2 regions of the Neisseria arctica genome follow, and region 2 is predicted to be linked to the other one. Evidence: predicted binding sites of a transcription regulator. Region 2 holds the regulator's gene; the other holds the start of a gene.
What was found. Region 2 encodes FNR, which switches genes on or off when oxygen is low (the NO sensors DNR and NnrR bind a similar motif). Its sites were predicted from a motif close to TTGATNNNNATCAA; they were not measured.
Positions count from the first base shown of each region.

Region 1 (6,062 bases), 770 kb from region 2:
AAAAAATCACTACCGTTCAGTTGGCGATCGACTATATCACCGCTCACAACGGTTAATTTGCATTTAATGCAATAAATCGGCCTCTGCTGCGGGTTTGCCTGCCGACAGGGGCTTTTCCTTACTTATGTACCGTCAATTTTGAATTTCAGACGGCCTGCAGCCGGGAGTCATTAAGGTTGCAGCCATCCTAACCTAAATATAATAGTGAGACAGCTATGAGCCAGAGAAGAGTGGTCATTACCGGTTTGGGACAAGTGTCGCCGGTGGGCAACGATGTGGCAACCGCATGGAACAACCTGTTGGCCGGCCGAAGCGGTATCGATACCATTACCCGCTTTGATGCCTCTGAGCTAAACTGCCAAATCGCGGGTGAAGTAAAAGATTTCAATATCGGTGACTATATCAGCGCTAAAGAAGCCCGCCGTATGGATGTTTTTATTCATTACGGTATCGCAGCTGCTTTACAGGCCGTCGCCGATGCGGGATTGGATGATATTGAAGGTTTGGACAAAGACCGTGTAGGCGTCAATATCGGTTCGGGTATCGGCGGTTTGCCTAGCATTGAAGCAACCGGCACTGCTGTACAAGAAGTCGGCCCGCGGAAAATTAATCCCTTTTTTATTCCCGGATCACTGATTAATTTGATCGCCGGACACGTTACTATTCTCAAAGGCTATCGTGGTCCCAGCTATGGTATGGTTTCCGCTTGTACCACCGGAGCGCACGCTATCGGGGATTCGGCACGCCTAATCAAATATGGTGATGCCGATATTATGATTGCCGGCGGCGCAGAAGGTGCGATTTGTACTCTCGGTATGGGCGGTTTTGCTGCTATGAAGGCTCTCTCTACTCGTAATGATGATCCTAAAACTGCTTCACGACCATGGGATAAAGGCCGGGATGGTTTTGTAATGGGCGAAGGTGCCGGTATTTTGGTATTGGAAGAATTGGAACATGCGAAAAAACGCGGTGCCAAGATATATGCAGAGCTGGTTGGTTTTGGTATGAGCTCGGATGCTTATCATATTACCGCTCCGAATGTGGAAGGACCAGCTTTGGCGATTACACGTGCTTTGCATGATGCCGGTTTGAATGCGACGGATGTGGATTATGTTAACGCTCACGGTACTTCTACGCCTTTGGGTGATGCCAATGAAACAAATGCTTTGAAGTTGGCACTGGGAGAAGAACATGCGCGTAAAATCGTTGTGAACTCTACCAAATCAATGACCGGTCATTTGCTGGGTGCGGCAGGTGGTGTTGAAGCCGTGTACAGCGTGTTGGCCGTTCACGAGCAAAAATCGCCGCCGACCATCAACATTTTCGAGCAAGATACTGAATCAGGCTGTGATTTGGATTACTGTGCCAATGAAGCTCGTGATGTGAAAATCGATGTGGCTATTTCCAATTCATTCGGTTTCGGCGGTACGAATGGTACGCTGGTATTTAAAAAGTTTACTGATTAAAAATTTTAGATAACTCGAAATATTGTTTTTTAAAGGCCGTTTGAAATATTTTCAGACGGCTTTTTCATTTTTATATAGATTTGGTTACGCTCCATATATGTCGTTAATCATAGATGAGGTTGGTTTGCGAGTGAGAGAATAATTGGTTAGGTAGCCATACTGTTGGAAATACCCGGGTTGGCTTGAGGGTTATACTTTGGACAAGCATAGCCTATTAGATTAATAGAGTTAAGAGATGGTATGTGCAAAAGCAAAGCTACTTTGGGAAAATATAATGCCGTCTGAATTAATTCAGACGGCATTGGTTTGGGCGGTTCAATATTTCAGACTAGGAAAAATCCAAATATTGAATTCACTTACTTATCTGTAGCAGGGCGGGCTTGCTCTGCGGTTGACGAAGGCAATACCGGCAATACGCGGGCAGACTCCGGAGCAGGAGCAGTGAGTGTGCCGAGGAAGGCAACGATATTGTCTACATCTTCTTTAGGCAATTGTTTACCCAGTTGGGCTTGTCCCATAATTGAAACGGCTTTATCTAATTCCCAAACGCTGCCATCGTGGAAGTATGGGTAAGTTTTGGCGACGTTGCGAAGGCCGGGAACACGGAATACGAATTTATCACTTTCTGCTTTGGTAACCTGGAAGCGGCCTTCATCATGGTTTTTGCTGCCGGTGAATTTCCAGTAGGGGCCGTCAACCAAACCGAATTTTTGGAATGAGTTGCCGCCTAAGGTAACGCCCGAGTGGCAGGCAATACAGCCGTTGTCGATAAATGCTTTTACACCTTTTCGTTCTTGGTCGTTCAAAGCACTGATATTACCTTTGAGATATTCATCCCAGCGGGTTGGTGTCAGCAAGGTGCGTTCGAATGCCGCAATTGCGTCAGTGATATTGGCAAAGTTGATCTCGCCGCCTTTATCCGGATAGGCGGCTTTGAACATTTCTTGATACTCGGGAATATGAGAGATTTTGGCCGCAACGGATGCTTCGTCAGGCATCGCCATTTCTACCGGATTGAGTAACGGGCCGCCTGCTTGTGCTTCTACATCGGGTGCACGACCATCCCAGAATTGGCTGCCCAGCAAAGCTGCATTTAGGGCAGTAGGTGAGTTGCGGGCACCTAGCTGGCTTTTATCACCGGGACTAGTCGGTAGGTTGTCAACGCCATAAGAAGCCAAGTTGTGGCAAGAGTTGCAGCTAACAGTATTGCCGCGTGATAAGCGTGGTTCATACCATAATTGATGCCCTAATTTGACTTGCTCGTCTGTGAATGGGTGGATTTTCTCCATTTCTGAGCGATCGGGTAGTGGTTGGAAAATACCTTGTGCTTTGGTCAGCAGATCTTTATCTTCAGCGGAGGCATTGCTATTGTCATATTGGGCTTGTGATGCTGATGCGGTTGGAGCCGATGCGGCACTTGCAGCTGCAGGTTGCTCTGGAGAGGATGCGGATTGCTGTTGGTTACAGGCAGCCAAAGCAAATAGCGTAGCTAATCCCAGTGCGGACTTTTTCATAGTAAGTTTCATTATGGTTCCTTTCTGAATATTTTGATTGTGTTCGTCAGGTAGTGGCAGATATGGTAGTTTTCCCTTTGGGTAGGTATCGTTATGTGCTTGGTTAGAGTATAGAGTGGTTGTTTCTTGGAAACTTTGCCTTAAGTCAATCTTAAAATTAGGTATGCTTATGCTATTGGTTTATTTTATCAGGGCAATAGTTTTAGGTTAAGTGTGGCGGTACTCAAAATGTAGCTGAGGATTATTAAAAAACAGTGATGAAGTACAACATTTGATTCCTTTGTTGACTTTAGGATGTAGCGTGTAAAGGAGGGGGTATTAAAGCTTGCATGCGGGGCATGATTGTTTTAAAGTTGGCGGCAGTTTCGGAAAGTGAGAATGAGATGAAAATTACAGTGATAGGTGCCGGTGCTTGGGGAACAGCGTTGGCTATACATTTTTCCAAGCAGGGTCATGAAGTTTCTATGTGGGCGAGAAATGAAGCACATATGCGTGCTTTGCAACAAGATAGTGAAAATAAGCGATACTTGCCCGGATTCGAGTTACCAGAGGCTTTAAAGGCATGTACTTCCTTATCCGAAGCATTAAGCGGGAGCGAATTGGCTTTGATCGTTACCTCCGTAGCGGGTTTGCGTGATAGTGCCAAACTGTTGTCAGATAACGGCTATTCCCACCTGCCTGTTTTGGCAGCTTGTAAGGGTTTTGAACAAGATACCGGTTTGCTCACTTTCCAAGTTTTGAAAGAGGTTTTACCCGGTAATGATAAAGTCGGCGTACTTTCCGGCCCTAGTTTTGCACAAGAATTAGCTAAACAGTTGCCCTGTGCGGTAGTGCTGGCTTCAGAGAACAAACCATGGATCGAGAGCGTGGTACAGCAATTAAATTCAGGCGTGATGCGTTTGTATGGTAGTGAAGACGTTATTGGTGTGTCAGTTGGTGGAGCAGTGAAAAACGTCATGGCTATTGCCACAGGTCTTTCAGATGGCCTTGAATACGGTTTAAATGCACGTGCCGCTTTGGTAACCCGTGGTTTGGCTGAGATAACCCGACTGGCAGTGGCCATGGGCGCGCAGCCGAAAACCATGATGGGTCTGGCCGGCATGGGCGACTTGATTCTTACCTGTACCGGAGCGTTATCCCGTAACCGTCGGGTGGGGCTGGGGTTGGCTTCGGGTAAGGAATTGCATCAAGTGTTGGTCGAAATCGGTCATGTTTCCGAAGGTGTCAGCACTATTGAAGAAGTATTTAACACGGCGTGTAAATATCAGATCGATATGCCGATTACCCATACATTATTGCAACTTATCCGTAAAGAATTGACGGCCGAGCAAGTGGTTGAGCGTTTGATGGAGCGCGAAGCACGATTCGAATAAAGCCAATTCGGTAAATTTTCTAAGGCCGTCTGAAAAGATTTTCAGACGGCCTGATTTGACAGTACGCATACATCAATCTATGCTTGCAGCCATAATTTATTTTCCTGGTATGACAAATTATGAACCAGTCTTTGGAAAAACTTGAGGTCAGCGTTTATCAGCTGGCACAGAAATTTGAAACCGTAGTCGGTGAGAACAAGCGTCTGCATGAAGAAATTGCCCGTTTGAAGGCAGAACAAACCCAGCAGAAAAGTGAGCACCAGGCGGCCGTTGATGAATTAAGCGAAGCATTATTGGTGCAAGTGGGTAAGTTAAAAGAGGATCTGCAGAGTAAGATCGACGGATTAATGGTAGAAAACCAACAATACCGCGATTTATTAGAAGGTAGCGCAATGCATATCCGGACTTTGTTGGCAAGATTGCCGAAAGAGACGCAAGAATATGAGGGTGAATTATGAGCCATGAGCAAGTCAGTATCCATATCATGGGACGCCAGTTTAATATCGGTACTCCTCCGGAAGAAAAGGCTACCTTACTGCAGGCAGTCGAGTTATTAAATCAAAAAATCGATGCAATCAAACAAAACGGCAGAATTGTTGAAACCGATAAAATCGCAATTATGGCCGCCTTAAATGTAGTACATGATTTATTAAAAATGTCACTTAAAGATGATTTGGCAATCGGCGAATTTGAGCGTAAAATAAATGGCATGGTTGAGGTTTGCGATAAAGCCCTGTCAAGGCTTTCGAATTAAATCAACAACCAACAGTTTCTTCTTTTCCCTGCGGTGTTCGCGAAGGCATACATTCCTTTGAACCAATAAGTTCGCTTCAGGTTGCCGAGAGTAGTGATGGGAGCGAGCGTCGTTTATAGTCGATGCACCCGAAATCACCCCGAGGTGACCGCCTTGTCAGCAAGGTTCAAGCGGATTCAGCCTAAACGACATTTGCGGGGATTCAATTTTAAGAAATACCACCTATTGGGTGGTATTTTTATTCTATGGTATATCATGACATAGCACTTGCCGGGGCTTAGAAATGTATCGTATGCCAGACTCTTTGCGTTTTAAAATTTAAATGATGTTTTAAGCTGATGCTTGAAATACAACACTTTGGATTAGCCCTATTCTTAGAGAACCGGTAAATACTTTATACGGCGTCAATTTGATTGACAGAAAACTGATTTATCACTAGAATCGGTAGCTTTCTATATATTTGTTTGGATTCCTCCTTATGAAAACCTTTTCAGCCAAACCGCATGAGGTGAAGCGCGAATGGTTCGTTATCGACGCTCAAGATAAAGTTTTGGGTCGCGTTGCTGCCGAAATCGCCCACCGTCTGCGCGGTAAACACAAGCCAGAATATACTCCTCACGTTGATACCGGTGATTACATTATTGTAATTAATGCCGACAAATTGCGTGTTACCGGTAACAAAGCGTTGGATAAGAAATACTACCGCCATTCAGGCTATCCCGGTGGTATCTATGAGCGTAACTTCACCGAAATGCAAGAAAAATTCCCTGAGCGCGTTTTGGAGAAGGCCGTAAAAGGCATGTTGCCGAAAGGCCCCTTAGGTTACGCCATGATTAAAAAATTGAAAGTGTATGCAGGTGCCGAGCACGGCCATGCCGCACAACAACCTAAAGTATTGGAAATCTAAGGACACGACATGAACGGTAAATATTACTACGGCACTGGCCGCCGCAAA
Region 1 is NZ_CP091510.1:394,260-400,321, forward strand. Features, by position in the region: gene acpP (acyl carrier protein) at 1-56, shown strand, start outside; gene fabF (beta-ketoacyl-ACP synthase II) at 216-1,466, shown strand; gene LVJ86_RS01700 (cytochrome-c peroxidase) at 1,823-2,992, opposite strand; gene LVJ86_RS01705 (NAD(P)H-dependent glycerol-3-phosphate dehydrogenase) at 3,364-4,353, shown strand; gene LVJ86_RS01710 (hypothetical protein) at 4,473-4,811, shown strand; gene LVJ86_RS01715 (cell division protein ZapA) at 4,808-5,107, shown strand; RNA gene ssrS (6S RNA) at 5,130-5,312, shown strand; gene rplM (50S ribosomal protein L13) at 5,586-6,014, shown strand; gene rpsI (30S ribosomal protein S9) at 6,024-6,062, shown strand, end outside.
Region 1: LVJ86_RS01700 (cytochrome-c peroxidase) is a predicted target of FNR. The motif match lies at 3,116-3,129, and genes of this name have one in related genera.

Region 2 (13,032 bases):
CTTAATAATGGTGTTGATATAGAGCTTTTTGATAAGCGTGACGGAAAGCATGAAAATTTTGCTTTTTCGGGTGGGGTGGCCGGTTTCGTCCAGTATATGAACCGTAAAAAAACACCACTTCACGAGAAAATTTTTCATGCTTTCGGTGAGAAAGACGGCATGAGCGTTGAAGTTGCCATGCAGTGGAATGATAGCTACCAAGAGTCTGTGCAGTGCTTTACTAATAATATCCCGCAAAGAGACGGTGGGACGCATTTAACTGCTTTACGGCAAGTGATGACGCGTACCATCAATAGTTATATTGAGGCCAACGAAGTTGCGAAAAAGGCCAAAGTAGATACTAGTGGTGACGATATGCGTGAAGGTCTGACATGCGTATTATCAGTTAAGCTGCCCGATCCGAAGTTTTCTTCTCAAACTAAAGACAAGCTGGTTTCCAGTGAAATAGGACCCGTGGTGAATGAAGTAATCAGCCAAGCCTTGACTGATTTTTTGGAGGAAAATCCCAACGAAGCTAAAATTATTACCGGAAAAATCGTAGATGCGGCCCGTGCGCGAGAAGCTGCCCGTAAAGCGAGGGAAATTACTCGGCGAAAAGGTGTTATGGACGGCTTGGGGCTTCCAGGTAAATTAGCTGATTGCCAAGAAAAAGATCCTGCTCTTTCTGAGTTATATCTAGTGGAGGGTGATTCTGCCGGCGGTTCTGCGAAACAGGGAAGAGATCGAAAGTTCCAAGCGATTTTGCCGCTTAAGGGTAAGATCTTAAACGTAGAAAAAGCGCGCTTTGAAAAAATGCTCGCCAGCCAAGAAGTAGCTACTTTGATTACAGCATTGGGTGCGGGTATCGGTAAGGAAGAATTTAACCCCGAAAAATTACGCTATCACCGTATCATCATCATGACTGATGCTGATGTGGATGGTGCACATATCCGTACTTTGTTATTGACTTTCTTCTATCGGCAAATGCCTGAATTAGTTGAGCGCGGTTATATTTATATTGCCCAACCGCCATTGTATAAAGCCAAATATGGTAAGCAGGAGCGCTATCTCAAAGACGAATTTGAAAAAGACCAATTCTTACTGGGCCTAGCTATTGATAAAGCACAAATTATTTCAGGTGATAGTGTTTTGCAAGGCGAAGAATTGGAGAAAGTGGCTAAGCAGTTTTTACAGGCCCGCAGCGTTATTGAGCAAGAAAGCAGAGTCATTGATGATTTGGTGCTAAACGCCATGCTTTATGCGGAAGAAATAGATTTAAGTAGTTCTGAATCTGCCGATGCCGCTATTGCTATGTTATCTATGCTTCTAGATGAAAAAGAAGTTGTTTTGGAGCGAATAGAGGGCAGTGACGGCAGCCACTTTATCAAGATTACCCGTAAGTTGCATGGCAATGTAATGGTTAGTTATATTGAGCCGAAATTCTTATCCGGTAAAGCTTATCAAACGTTATTGCAAACTTCTGTCGCCTTGAAAGGTTTGGTGGATGAGGGTGCGGAAGTAGTTAAAGGCGATCATCGATATCCTGTTAACAGCTTTGCACAGGCCTTAGGGATTTTGATGAGCGCTGCTCAAAAAGGTATGTCCATTCAACGCTATAAAGGTTTGGGTGAGATGAATCCCGAGCAGTTGTGGGAAACCACTATGGATCCGCAAGTGCGCCGCTTGTTGAAAGTGCGTATTGAAGATGCGATTGCCGCTGATGAGGTTTTTGTAACTTTGATGGGAGACGAAGTAGAGCCGCGCCGTGCATTTATTGAGAATAATGCTTTGGTGGCACAAAATATTGATGTTTGATTGATGCTCCAGACTCAAAAGCATTCAAATGCCTCTGTTTATATCAGGGGCATTTTTTTCTAGTATACAAGCAGGTTTTAGTCTCAGATTCAGAGTTGTTAAGGACCAAATTAAAAGTTTAGACGGCCTGTATAAATTAAAAAAACAATGCCGTCTGAAATTTCAGACGGCATTGTTTATGGTTTAAATACTTGAAGATAAATATTACATTTGCTTTAGGCGTGCAATACGGTTATCCAAGCTCGGGTGGGTAGACAGCAAAGAATCTTTAGCTTCACTGGCGATACCCATTGCTGTCATTTCTTTAGGCAGATCACTTGGGTTGCCTTTCAGGCGTTGTAGGGCTGAAATCATTTTAGGAGCACCTACTAGCTTTGCAGCACCTGCATCCGCACGATATTCACGTTGGCGGCTAAACCACATAACAATGATACTGGCTAAGAAACCAAAAACGATTTGGAGAACCATACTCACCATAAAATATGTACCTTGAGATACTTCTCCATTGTCGTTTCGAGCAACCATGCTGGAAACAATGCGTGCTAAAAATACGACAAAAGTATTGACTACGCCTTGGATTAGGGTAAGCGTTACCATATCGCCGTTGCCGACGTGAGCCATTTCATGAGCTAGAACGGCCTCTACTTCATCTCGAGTCATACTGTCTAACAGGCCGGTACTTACTGCAACCAAGGAATTATTTTTACTGGGGCCGGTAGCAAATGCATTAGGCTCGGGTGAGTGGTAAATGGCTACCTCGGGAGTTTTTAAGTTCCATTGGCGAGCTTGGTTTTGAACAGTTTGTAAAAGCCAAGCTTCAACTTCGTTTTGAGGTTGCGTAATTACCTCTGCGCCTACGGAACGTTTCGCAACCATTTTAGAGGTCAGCAAAGAGATAATTGAGCCGGTAAAACCAATAACGGCGGAGTAGATGAGCAGGCTTCCTAATTGATCCGGGTTACTGCTAACACCGAGAACACTCAGAATGATGCTGATAACGACAAGAACAGCGATATTAGTGGCAAGAAACAGAAAAATACGTTTCACTGGTTTTCCTCTTTTACTAGTATGATATGGTTATTCTAGGATTTCAAACTTCATGTATTTTCGCAAAAATCAGGTGGCTAGCATAGTCTGATTTCAGAAAAGGTATGCAAAATTACGCGTATTTTTAGATGGATTTATGCTCTTGTATTTATTGTTTATTCGCTAAATGCCGTCTGAAAAAGTCGATTTCTGCACAATTGCTTTGTAGAGGCTTGCTAATTTAGGTTCTGATTTGCCCAGTACCTAAAACAATCCATTTTTGGCTTGTTAAGCCGTGTAACCCGACAGGCCCTCGTACATGGATTTTATCAGTGGAAATGCCGATTTCTGCACCTAGGCCGTATTCAAAGCCATCGGCAAAACGGGTTGATGCGTTTACTATTACACTGGAGCTGTCTACCATACGCAAGAATAGTTGGGCATCAGTATAGTTTTCGGTAACGATGCTATCGGTATGATGGCTGCCATGCGTGTTTATATGTTGTATTGCTTCATATATATTGTCAACAATTTTAATAGATAAAATGGGTGCGAGGTATTCGGTGTTCCAATCTTCTTCGGTGGCGGCCACTGCATTGGGCAGAATCTCTAATGTACGGGGGCAGGCACGTAATTCTACTTGTTTTTCTTTATATTTTTTTGCTAGTAGAGGCAAGATTTCAGCAGCACGGCTTTGGTGTATCAAAAGGGTTTCCATCGTATTACAGGTGCCGTAACGAGAGGTTTTCGCATTGAAGGCTATATTGACTGCTTTTTCCGTGTCGGCTGCTTGGTCAATATAAGTGTGGCATATGCCGTCTAGGTGTTTAATGACTGGAACGCGTGCTTCCGCACTAATACGCGCTACCAATGCTTTTCCTCCGCGAGGAATAATAACATCAATCAAATCGGGACTCTGCAGCATGGCGCCGACACTTTCTCTATTCGTATTTTCGATTAGGCGGACGGCATCTTCGGGCAGTGTGCTTTCACGTAATGCCTGTCGGATAATCCGGTAGATTTCCAGATTGCAGTTAAAGGCTTCACTGCCTCCGCGCAATATGCAGGCATTGCCCGACTTTAGGCATAATGCGGCAGCGTCGACAGTTACATTAGGGCGCGATTCGTAAATTATTCCGATAACTCCAAGAGGTACGCGCATTTTGCCAATTTGTAGGCCATTGGGCCGGGTGCGAAATTCATCCATTTCACCGACTGGATCGGGTAGCGCTGCAATTTGTCGTAAGCCTTCGCACATGCTCTCTACGGTTTTTTCTGTGAGCCTTAGCCTTTCTAATAGTGGGGTATCGAGACCTTTTTCAGTTGCTGCTGCCATATCTTTGGCATTTGCAGCTAAGATATTTGCTTGATTTATCTGAATCAATTCGGCCATGCGTAAAAGTGCGTAATTTTTTTCGGCTGATGAGCAGGACGCCAATCGGTAAAATGCGGTTTTGGCTGCTGTCGCGGTATTGCGTACATAGTCGGTAATATTTTGCATGTTTTAGGCAACCCATTTGTTAATATGATTTATATTCTTTTGATAATAAATGTTGTCGGTTGTTTGAGCAACATGGCAATGATAAAAGAAGGCCGTCTGAAACTTTTCAGACGGCCTTTCATTTTTTATGGTTATTGCTGTATGCTTGGTTTAGAAGCTATAACGCAAACCTGCGAGTGCGCCGTATTGATGTACTTTTGTAGGATATTTATCACCATCCAGCTTGCCTAGATAGTTATACTCTGTGCCAACATTGAATGCCAGTTGATCATTAATTTGATATTGTACGCCCGCCAGCAAACCAATCCCCAAACGGGTATTGGTCTCTGAATAGCTGTAAGAGCTATTATTGGTACGGTTTTCAATATTGCCGCTTAGACGATTGGCGCCTGCACGAATACCCACATAAGGTGTTAAGGCAGTTTGATTGTGCGCATCATAAATTGCCGAGATGCCAGTACCTTGTACGCTTAAATCCCCTTGAGTGGATGAATAAGCATTAGAGGTGGAATTTTACTTTCCCAAAATGGGTGTAATCGAGTGCGTAACGGGCATTGCCGAAGCTTTTACCTACAGAAATACGCGTATTAGTGACAGTATCTTTATGATTTTGATTGTCTGCTTTTAACACCAACCGAGATGTGCCAAGTTCACCTTGGATATACAGTCCCTCTGCTGCGGCCATGGTTGAGAAGCCGCTTAATAATGTAATCAGTAAGAATTTTTTCATTTTAAAGTCTAACCGGATAATAATGCTAGATAAATATATCAAAAAACAAACAGGCTAACATAATAAAATGCTGTTCTCCGTTAGCTTATATTTTATATCTTTGTAAAATTATTGATTTATTTTTAAGTGGTTATTTTTTATTAAGTTAATTCTTATGTATTTATATTTTTTAGGTGGGTTGATTGGAAAACCTGTATTTATAAATAAAAAGGCTGTCCATCATGAAGGCAGCCTTTTTATTTATGTGGTTAAACCGTCTGTGAATATTTTGCAGCTGTTTCTTTATGGCGCAGATGATAATCGAAAACCATGGCGATATTGCGGATCACAAAGCGGCCTTTGGGCGTGACGGTCAAACCTTGAGGTTTGAGTATTATTAGGCCGCGTTCGGCCAAGTTTAGTAAATCGGACAATTCTTCTGAGAAATATTGTTTGAACGGAATACCGAACAAACTTTCATATGTTTGAAAATCAAGTGAGAATCGGCACATTAGATCTTGAATAATATTTCGACGCAGAATGTCGTCACGGTTGAGGCGGTAACCGCGCATAACGGGTAAACGACCATTGTCGATAGCGTTGTAATAGGCATCAATATCACGTTCGTTTTGAACATAAGTATTGCCGATTTTACCGATACTGGAAACGCCAATGGCAATTAAGTCGCAGTCCGCATAGGTAGAATAACCTTGGAAATTGCGTTGAAGCCAGCCTTCACGCAGGGCGATAGCTAATTCGTCATTGGGTTTGGCAAAATGATCCATACCGATAAAGGTATAACCTTTCCGAGTAAGGGTTTGTACGGCGTATTGAAGTATATCAAGCTTCTCTTCGCTGCCTGGTACGCTCTCAGTGTCGATACGGCGTTGAGGTTTAAAAATATGAGGTAGGTGTGCGTAGTGGTAAAGTGCCAGTCGGTCCGGATCAAGTGTTAAAACCGTATCGATAGTGGGTTTGATGCTTTCAAGCGATTGATATGGCAAACCATATATTAAATCAACACTAACAGATTTGAATCCTGCTTCGCGCGCTGCTTCGATGACTTCACGGGTTTCCTCAACAGTTTGGATGCGGTTGACGGCTTGTTGTACTTTGGGATCGAAATCCTGAATACCGACACTCATACGGTTGAAACCGAGGCGTCCCAGATGAAAGACGGTTTCCCGGCTGACCTTCCTTGGGTCTATTTCGATTGAATACTCACCGTTCGGCAGTAATTGAAAGTGGCGCCGTATCATGTCGAAAACACGTTCCAGCTGGTCATCGTCTAAGAAGGTGGGTGTGCCGCCGCCAAAATGGAGCTGTGCCAGTGGAAGCTTCCCATTGAGATGCGGGGACAATAGAGCCATTTCTTTTTCTAGGTATTCTATATATGCGTCGGCACGTGTTTTATCTTTTGTGATAATTTTGTTACAACCGCAGTAATAGCAAATGGTATTGCAAAAAGGTATGTGTATATATAGGGATAAAGGTTTATTGAGTGCTCCGGTATTGCGCTGCTGTAACGCTTGTAGGTAATCAGACTCGCCGAAGCCGCTATGGAAGCGGTCTGCCGTAGGATAAGAGGTGTAGCGGGGGCCGCTGGCAGGTAGGCTGGCAATTAGTTCGCGGTTAAACTCCGGTTCTTGGCTGGTGTGTATAGGTATGGTTTTCATGTGGCGGCTTTTATAAAAGGGTGTGTTACAATAATCGGACGCCGTGATAGCGGATTGGGCAATTTTACGGATGTTTGGTAGAATGTGCCAACCAAGATGATGATGTCTTGATTTGAGTCAATCACTCTAATTTTAAAGGGTTTAAAGGCTATAAAGCCTAGAAGAAATTATGTCTGCACACACCACTCAAAATCAAATGAAAGCATTGTGTTCGACCTGTTCTCTGCGTGAACTGTGTTTGCCTGTGGGGTTGATGCCGACTGAATTTGAGCAGCTTGATGCTGTGATCAAACAAAGCCGCCGCTTGAAAAAAGGCGAGTTTTTATTTCGGGCAGGCGAGCCTTTTGCTTCTTTGTTTGCTATACGTACCGGCTTTTTTAAAACAACCGTAGCCAGCCAAGATGGCCGCGATCAAGTAACCGGTTTTTTTATGTCGGGTGAGTTGATCGGTATGGACGGTATTTGTTCGCATGTACATAGTTGTGATGCCGTCGCATTAGAAGATAGCGAAGTATGCGAGCTCCCGTTTGCCCATATGGAAATGTTAGGTCAAAGAATCCCCAGCTTGCAGACTCATTTTTTCCGTTTGATGAGCCGTGAAATTGTACGTGATCAAGGAGTAATGCTATTGCTTGGGAATATGCGTGCTGAAGAGCGGTTGGCTGCTTTTTTATTAAATTTGTCAAGCAGGCTTTACTCCCGAGGTTTTGCGGCCAATGATTTTATTTTGCGGATGTCGCGTGAGGAAATTGGTAGTTATCTGGGATTAAAATTAGAAACAGTGAGCAGAACTTTATCGAAATTTCATCATGAAGGCTGGATTTTGGTTGAGCATAAACATATTCAAATTTTAAAACCCCAAGTACTCAAGCAAATGGTATATGGTGCGGAACATGCGGTTTGACAGGGTTAAATAAAGTGGTGCTCAAGTAAAAATCCAAAAGCTTTCTGACAAAAATAAATATAGCTTAAATATCAAACAGGCCGTCTGAACTTTCAGACGGCCTGTTTGATATATTTGTAAGGTTTCGTATCCTAATATCATTAATTAATCAGTTTTGATGCTTGTTTGAAACTAAATGGAGAAGTCTTCTTCTATCGGAGCATAGAGAATTTGGTCAATTTTTTGGCGAGTTAGCGGGGAAGAAAATATATTAATAAAATCGTAAGTATAACCGCGCAAATATGTATCAGGACGCAGTGCTATGTAAGTTGAAGATGGTTCGAACAAATGATCTACGGGAATCATACGTAGAGTGTGGTCATGCTCGGGATCAAATGCTATTTTCGCCATTAAGCCGATACCGAGTCCCAAGTTAACATAAGTTTTTAAAACATCTGTGTCTGCGGAAGAAAGAGCAACCTTAGGCGGTTCAATATATGCTTTTTGGAAAGCACGGGCTATGCTGCTACCGTTATTAAAGGCAAATTCATAAGTAATTAGAGGATATGTCGAAAGGTCTTCGAGAGTTAAAGGGCGTTGTAGGTCAAGTAGGGCATGCTCTTTAGGTACAATCACTGCGTGGGTCCATTCTGAGCAAGGAAGTTTACGTAAATCGGTATGTTCCTCAAGGGATTCGGTTGCAATGGCAAAGTCCGCCTCTCCGCTCGCAACCATTTGCGATATTGAGTGAGGGTTACCTTGGCGGATACTGAGCTGTACTTTGGGATAGCGTTCGACAAATTTCGCTACGATCGGCGGCAGTACATAGCGTGCTTGCGTATGTGTAGTGGCTATTGTTAAAGAACCCGTATTTTGATCTGTAAATTCATTTCCGATATTTTTAATATTCTGTACATCATGCAATATTTTTTCTGCCAGCTCCAATACGGCTTTTCCCGGTTGGGAAACCGAAACTACCCGTTTCCCACTGCGGATAAATATTTGGATACCGAGTTCGTCCTCTAATAAGCGTATTTGTTTGGAAATACCTGGCTGTGAAGTAAAAAGAGCTTCGGCAGCTTCGGAAACATTCAAATTATGTTTATAAACTTCCAAAACATAGCGTAATTGTTGTAATTTCATGGCAATAAATAAATAGAGTGGTCGGCGGGAAATATGTAGGATTTGTACGACAAATACTAAGATAAATGTAACATATTTCTATCTGTAAGCGGGAGTATACTCTCTGTACTTTGAAGTGAATTGTTTTTAAAAGTTAAATTAAACTGCACTAAGTATAGATTCATACCAATATATTGTTTTGTTGTTGCTTTTGCGCAACTTGTCTATGAAAGGGGTAGTGTTTTGGTTGTAAATAAATGACACGGGTTTGATTTTTCGGCATGATTGATAGGTAGGAAGCAGGCCGTTTGTCGGTTGTTTTCAGTTAGCGCGCTATTGACAGTTTGCTTTGACCTTTTTATAGTGCAAACCTGATATATCCGATTTGCCGCCGTTTGTAATTGATACAGCGGCCTGTATTGGTGATTTGTAGCGGCAGCACCTAAGTTTCCGTTGCATAACAATTTTTGATGAGGGAATAAAATGACCAAACAGCTTAAATTAAGCGCCTTGTTCGTTGCTCTGGTTGCTTCAGGCACTGCAATGGCTAGCGAAGCGCATACTAAACACGGTTACACCGTTGACCGCGAGCAAACTATTGTACGCAACAGCTACGGTGAATGCTGGCAAAACACCTACTTGGACAAAGCAAGTCAAGGCCGTATTGAGTGTGGTGACGCTACCCCGGTTAATGTCGCCCCCGAGTATGCTGATGAGACTGTAGCTCTGTCTGCACAAACATTATTTGGTTTTGACCGCGATACTCTGCGTCCGGAAGCTACTGAAACCTTGAATGCATTGGCTCAACGCTTGAGCAATACTAACGTAGAAGCCGTACGTGTTGAAGGCCATACCGACTTCATGGGTTCTGATGCTTACAACCAAGCTCTGTCTGAGCGTCGTGCTAACGTTGTAGCCAACTACTTGGTTAACCGTGGTGTTGCTTCTACTAAAGTAACTGCTGTTGGTTTGGGTGAATCTCAAGCACGTATGACTGCTACTTGTGAAGCTGAAGTAGCTAAATTGGGTGCTAAAGTTTCTCGTGCTAAGAAACGTGCTGCTCTGATCGCTTGTATCGAGCCTGATCGCCGTGTAGACGTTAAGATCCGTACCTTGGTTACTCGCCAAGTAGCTCCGGGTCAAGTTGAAGGTGAGCGTCCCGCTACTGAAGAAGGTTGGATTCCCGGCCCAGCATCTTCAATTCACGGTTACACCCGTCCGTAATTGATAAAGGTTTTACCTGATTCAGAAAGCCCCGCGTTTAACGGGGCTTTTTTATTACCTAATTAACTACAATTGTAGTGAGGTGAATAAAATTGCTGGTTTTAATAAAAGCGGAGTAATTAATATTTCATTTTGAGTTCTTTGCTTAAAATTTATGCCATCATATAATCCTGTTGCACCCATATTATTTTTTAAGAAATTCGGCTTTTAAATAAGATATGACAGAAAATAATATTTTCCCCATTTAAATTTTGAGATGGATCCTTATGGAATATTTAGTATTATTGGTCAAAGGGTAAGAGGTATATTTTATAGTATATAAACTGGCAGTTAGTTAGCCACGAAAGGTATATGGCTATGGCGGATTTATTTTCTTGGCTATAATAAAACCTATTATTTAATCCGGCATAGTAGATGAAAGAGTTCGATTTTATCCGGCAGTATTTACTCAGGCGAGCAAATGACCCCGAGGTTTTATTGGGTATAGGTGATGATGCTGCTATTGTTCGTCCGCGACCAGGGTTTGATTTATGTTTTAGTAGCGATATGCTGTTGGCTGGCAGGCACTTTTTTGAAGATGTAGATCCAGCGGATTTAGCGTATAAAATTTTGGCCGTTAATATTTCTGATATGGCTGCGATGGGGGCTAAACCAAGGTGGGTGCTTTTAAGTGCGGCTTTGCCGGTTTTGGATGAGAATTGGCTAGGTGCTTTCTGTAACAGCCTATTTCACTTGGCAGAGGAATTTAATATCACATTGATTGGCGGTGATACAACCAAAGGTAGTTATGTCTTTAATGTTAGTATCATTGGAGAGTTGCCTCAAAATCAGGCTTTAAAACGTAGCGGTACAAAAGTAGGTGACGATATTTGGGTATCTGGGCATTTAGGCTTGGCTGCTGCAGCATTAAATCATCATTGGGAAAAAATAGTATTACCGCCTGAAGTATTTAAAGTTTGCGAACAAGTACGTTTGCGGCCGATACCTAGAGTGGCTTTAGGGCAATCTTTATTATCAGTAGCCAGTGCAGCACAAGATGTTTCAGACGGCTTGGCTCAAGATATTGGTCATATTTTGAAGGCCTCCGGTGTAGGGGCGCATATTTTTGCCGATGCAATTCCAACTTTTTCTTTGTTGAAAGATAGTGTGCCACCTGCTGTTTTATATGAATATATATTGGCTGGTGGAGATGATTATGAATTGGTGTTTTGTGCTCCGCAAAATAAAAGGGATGATGTCATGGCTGCCGCCCGTAAAAGCAACACACAAGTAACATGTATCGGTAAAATTACAGAAGGTTGTAATTTGCTGATAACTGATGCAAATGGGCAGGTAGTAGTTTTAGACTCTTTGGGATTTGATCATTTTGGATAAAATTAAACCTTCTTTCACATGGTTGAAATCTAGGCCAATTTGTTTGTTGGGCTTTGGTTTTGGTAGCGGTTTGGCTCCGGTTGCACCGGGTACGTTTGGTACATTACCTGCATTGCCAATGGCTTTCTTACTTCACCTTATAGGTGTTTCGGGTTGGGGGATGGCAATATTTTGCGCCATATTATTTGTTTGGGGAATTTATATATGCCGACAGACTGAAGCCGAGCTGGGGATACAGGATTATGGCGGTATTGTTTGGGATGAAATCGTCGGTATGATGCTGGTGCTGGCATTCATTCCTTTTTATTGGGGATGGTGGCTGGTAGCATTTATTTTGTTCAGAGTATTTGATGCGCTCAAGCCATGGCCGATTAAATGGTTTGATGCCCGCGTGCATGGCGGCTTCGGTATTATGTTGGATGATTTTATTGCTGCTTTATTTACTGTGTTGGTGTTGAATGTGGCGCAAATATGGTTTTAAAGCTGCGGGGTGAGTAAATGCGGGATAGTCATGCAATAAAAATTAATGTAACACCTGATTATATGGCTGATCATAGTAGTGTGATGAATGATAAATATGTTTTCAGCTATCATATTGTCATTCAAAATTTTGGGGAAGAGGTGGTTACCTTACGTAAGCGCTATTGGGAAATAACTGATGCGCACGGGGATGTTGAAAAGGTTTCTGGTGTCGGTGTTGTAGGAGAGCAGCCCATACTCTATCCAGGCGATACTTTTGAATATAGTAGTGGTGCCCATCTGAGAACACCTTGGGGAAGTATGCAGGGTTATTATGAGTTTGAAGATGATAAAGGTGATTATTTTTCTGTCCCCATTCCAAAATTTGATTTAAAAGCAGAATTTATTTTGCATTAAATCAGTTGATTAACTATTAAAAGCTGTCTGAAAAACCGGATAAAGGTTAGGGTTCAGGCGGCTTTTTTTAATTTATAGAATGGTTTGTTTGGGTGTGAAAAAATATGGTATTCCATATTTCGGGGTAGCAGAAATGGATAGGATATTAATATCCATATGAATAGATACTGGCTGCTTTGGGGTGGCTGTAAAAATCGTTTAGTAGTGAATGTTTTATCATAAGTTGTATCGTTTCCTTAACTTAAGCTTGTATTTCTTAACTTGGTATGGTGAAATGCTACCTTATTGAGGTGTTATTGTCGACAATTTATCAAGAAATATTGAGGAGCATATGGAAGCATTAAAAGAATTTTTTGATACTTTAGGAGGCTGGGTATGGGGACCTGCCATGCTGGTTTTGCTGGTAGGTACGGGCGTATTGCTGACCGTTATGCTGAAAGGTTTGCAATTCAGCATGCTCGGATATGCGTTGAAGCAAGCTTTTATGCCGCACAAAAAGAAAGCGGACGGCAGCGACCATGAAGGTGACGTTTCGCATTTTGGTGCATTGATGACTGCGCTTTCGGCGACTATCGGTACAGGTAATATCGCAGGTGTGGCTACGGCTGTTGTATTAGGAGGGCCGGGGGCAGTATTCTGGATGTGGATTACGGCTATTTTTGGTATGGCTACCAAATATGGCGAAGGTGTGCTGGCAGTTAAATACCGTACAGTTAACCGAAAAGGTGAAATGTCCGGTGGTCCGATGTATTACATAGAGCGTGGTTTGAATATGAAGTGGATGGCCATGCTGTTTGCTTTATTCGGTACGATTGCTTCATTTGGTATTGGTAGCTCGGTTCAATCG
Region 2 is NZ_CP091510.1:2,002,075-2,015,106, reverse strand. Features, by position in the region: gene gyrB (DNA topoisomerase (ATP-hydrolyzing) subunit B) at 1-1,794, shown strand, start outside; gene htpX (protease HtpX) at 1,999-2,841, opposite strand; gene LVJ86_RS09315 (glutamate-5-semialdehyde dehydrogenase) at 3,062-4,321, opposite strand; partial or broken gene LVJ86_RS09310 (opacity family porin) at 4,472-4,810, opposite strand; gene LVJ86_RS09305 (hypothetical protein) at 4,821-5,051, opposite strand; gene hemN (oxygen-independent coproporphyrinogen III oxidase) at 5,300-6,706, opposite strand; gene fnr (fumarate/nitrate reduction transcriptional regulator Fnr) at 6,876-7,610, shown strand; gene LVJ86_RS09290 (CysB family HTH-type transcriptional regulator) at 7,782-8,732, opposite strand; gene LVJ86_RS09285 (OmpA family protein) at 9,195-9,935, shown strand; gene thiL (thiamine-phosphate kinase) at 10,350-11,309, shown strand; gene LVJ86_RS09275 (phosphatidylglycerophosphatase A family protein) at 11,302-11,790, shown strand; gene apaG (Co2+/Mg2+ efflux protein ApaG) at 11,808-12,185, shown strand; gene LVJ86_RS09265 (alanine/glycine:cation symporter family protein) at 12,517-13,032, shown strand, end outside.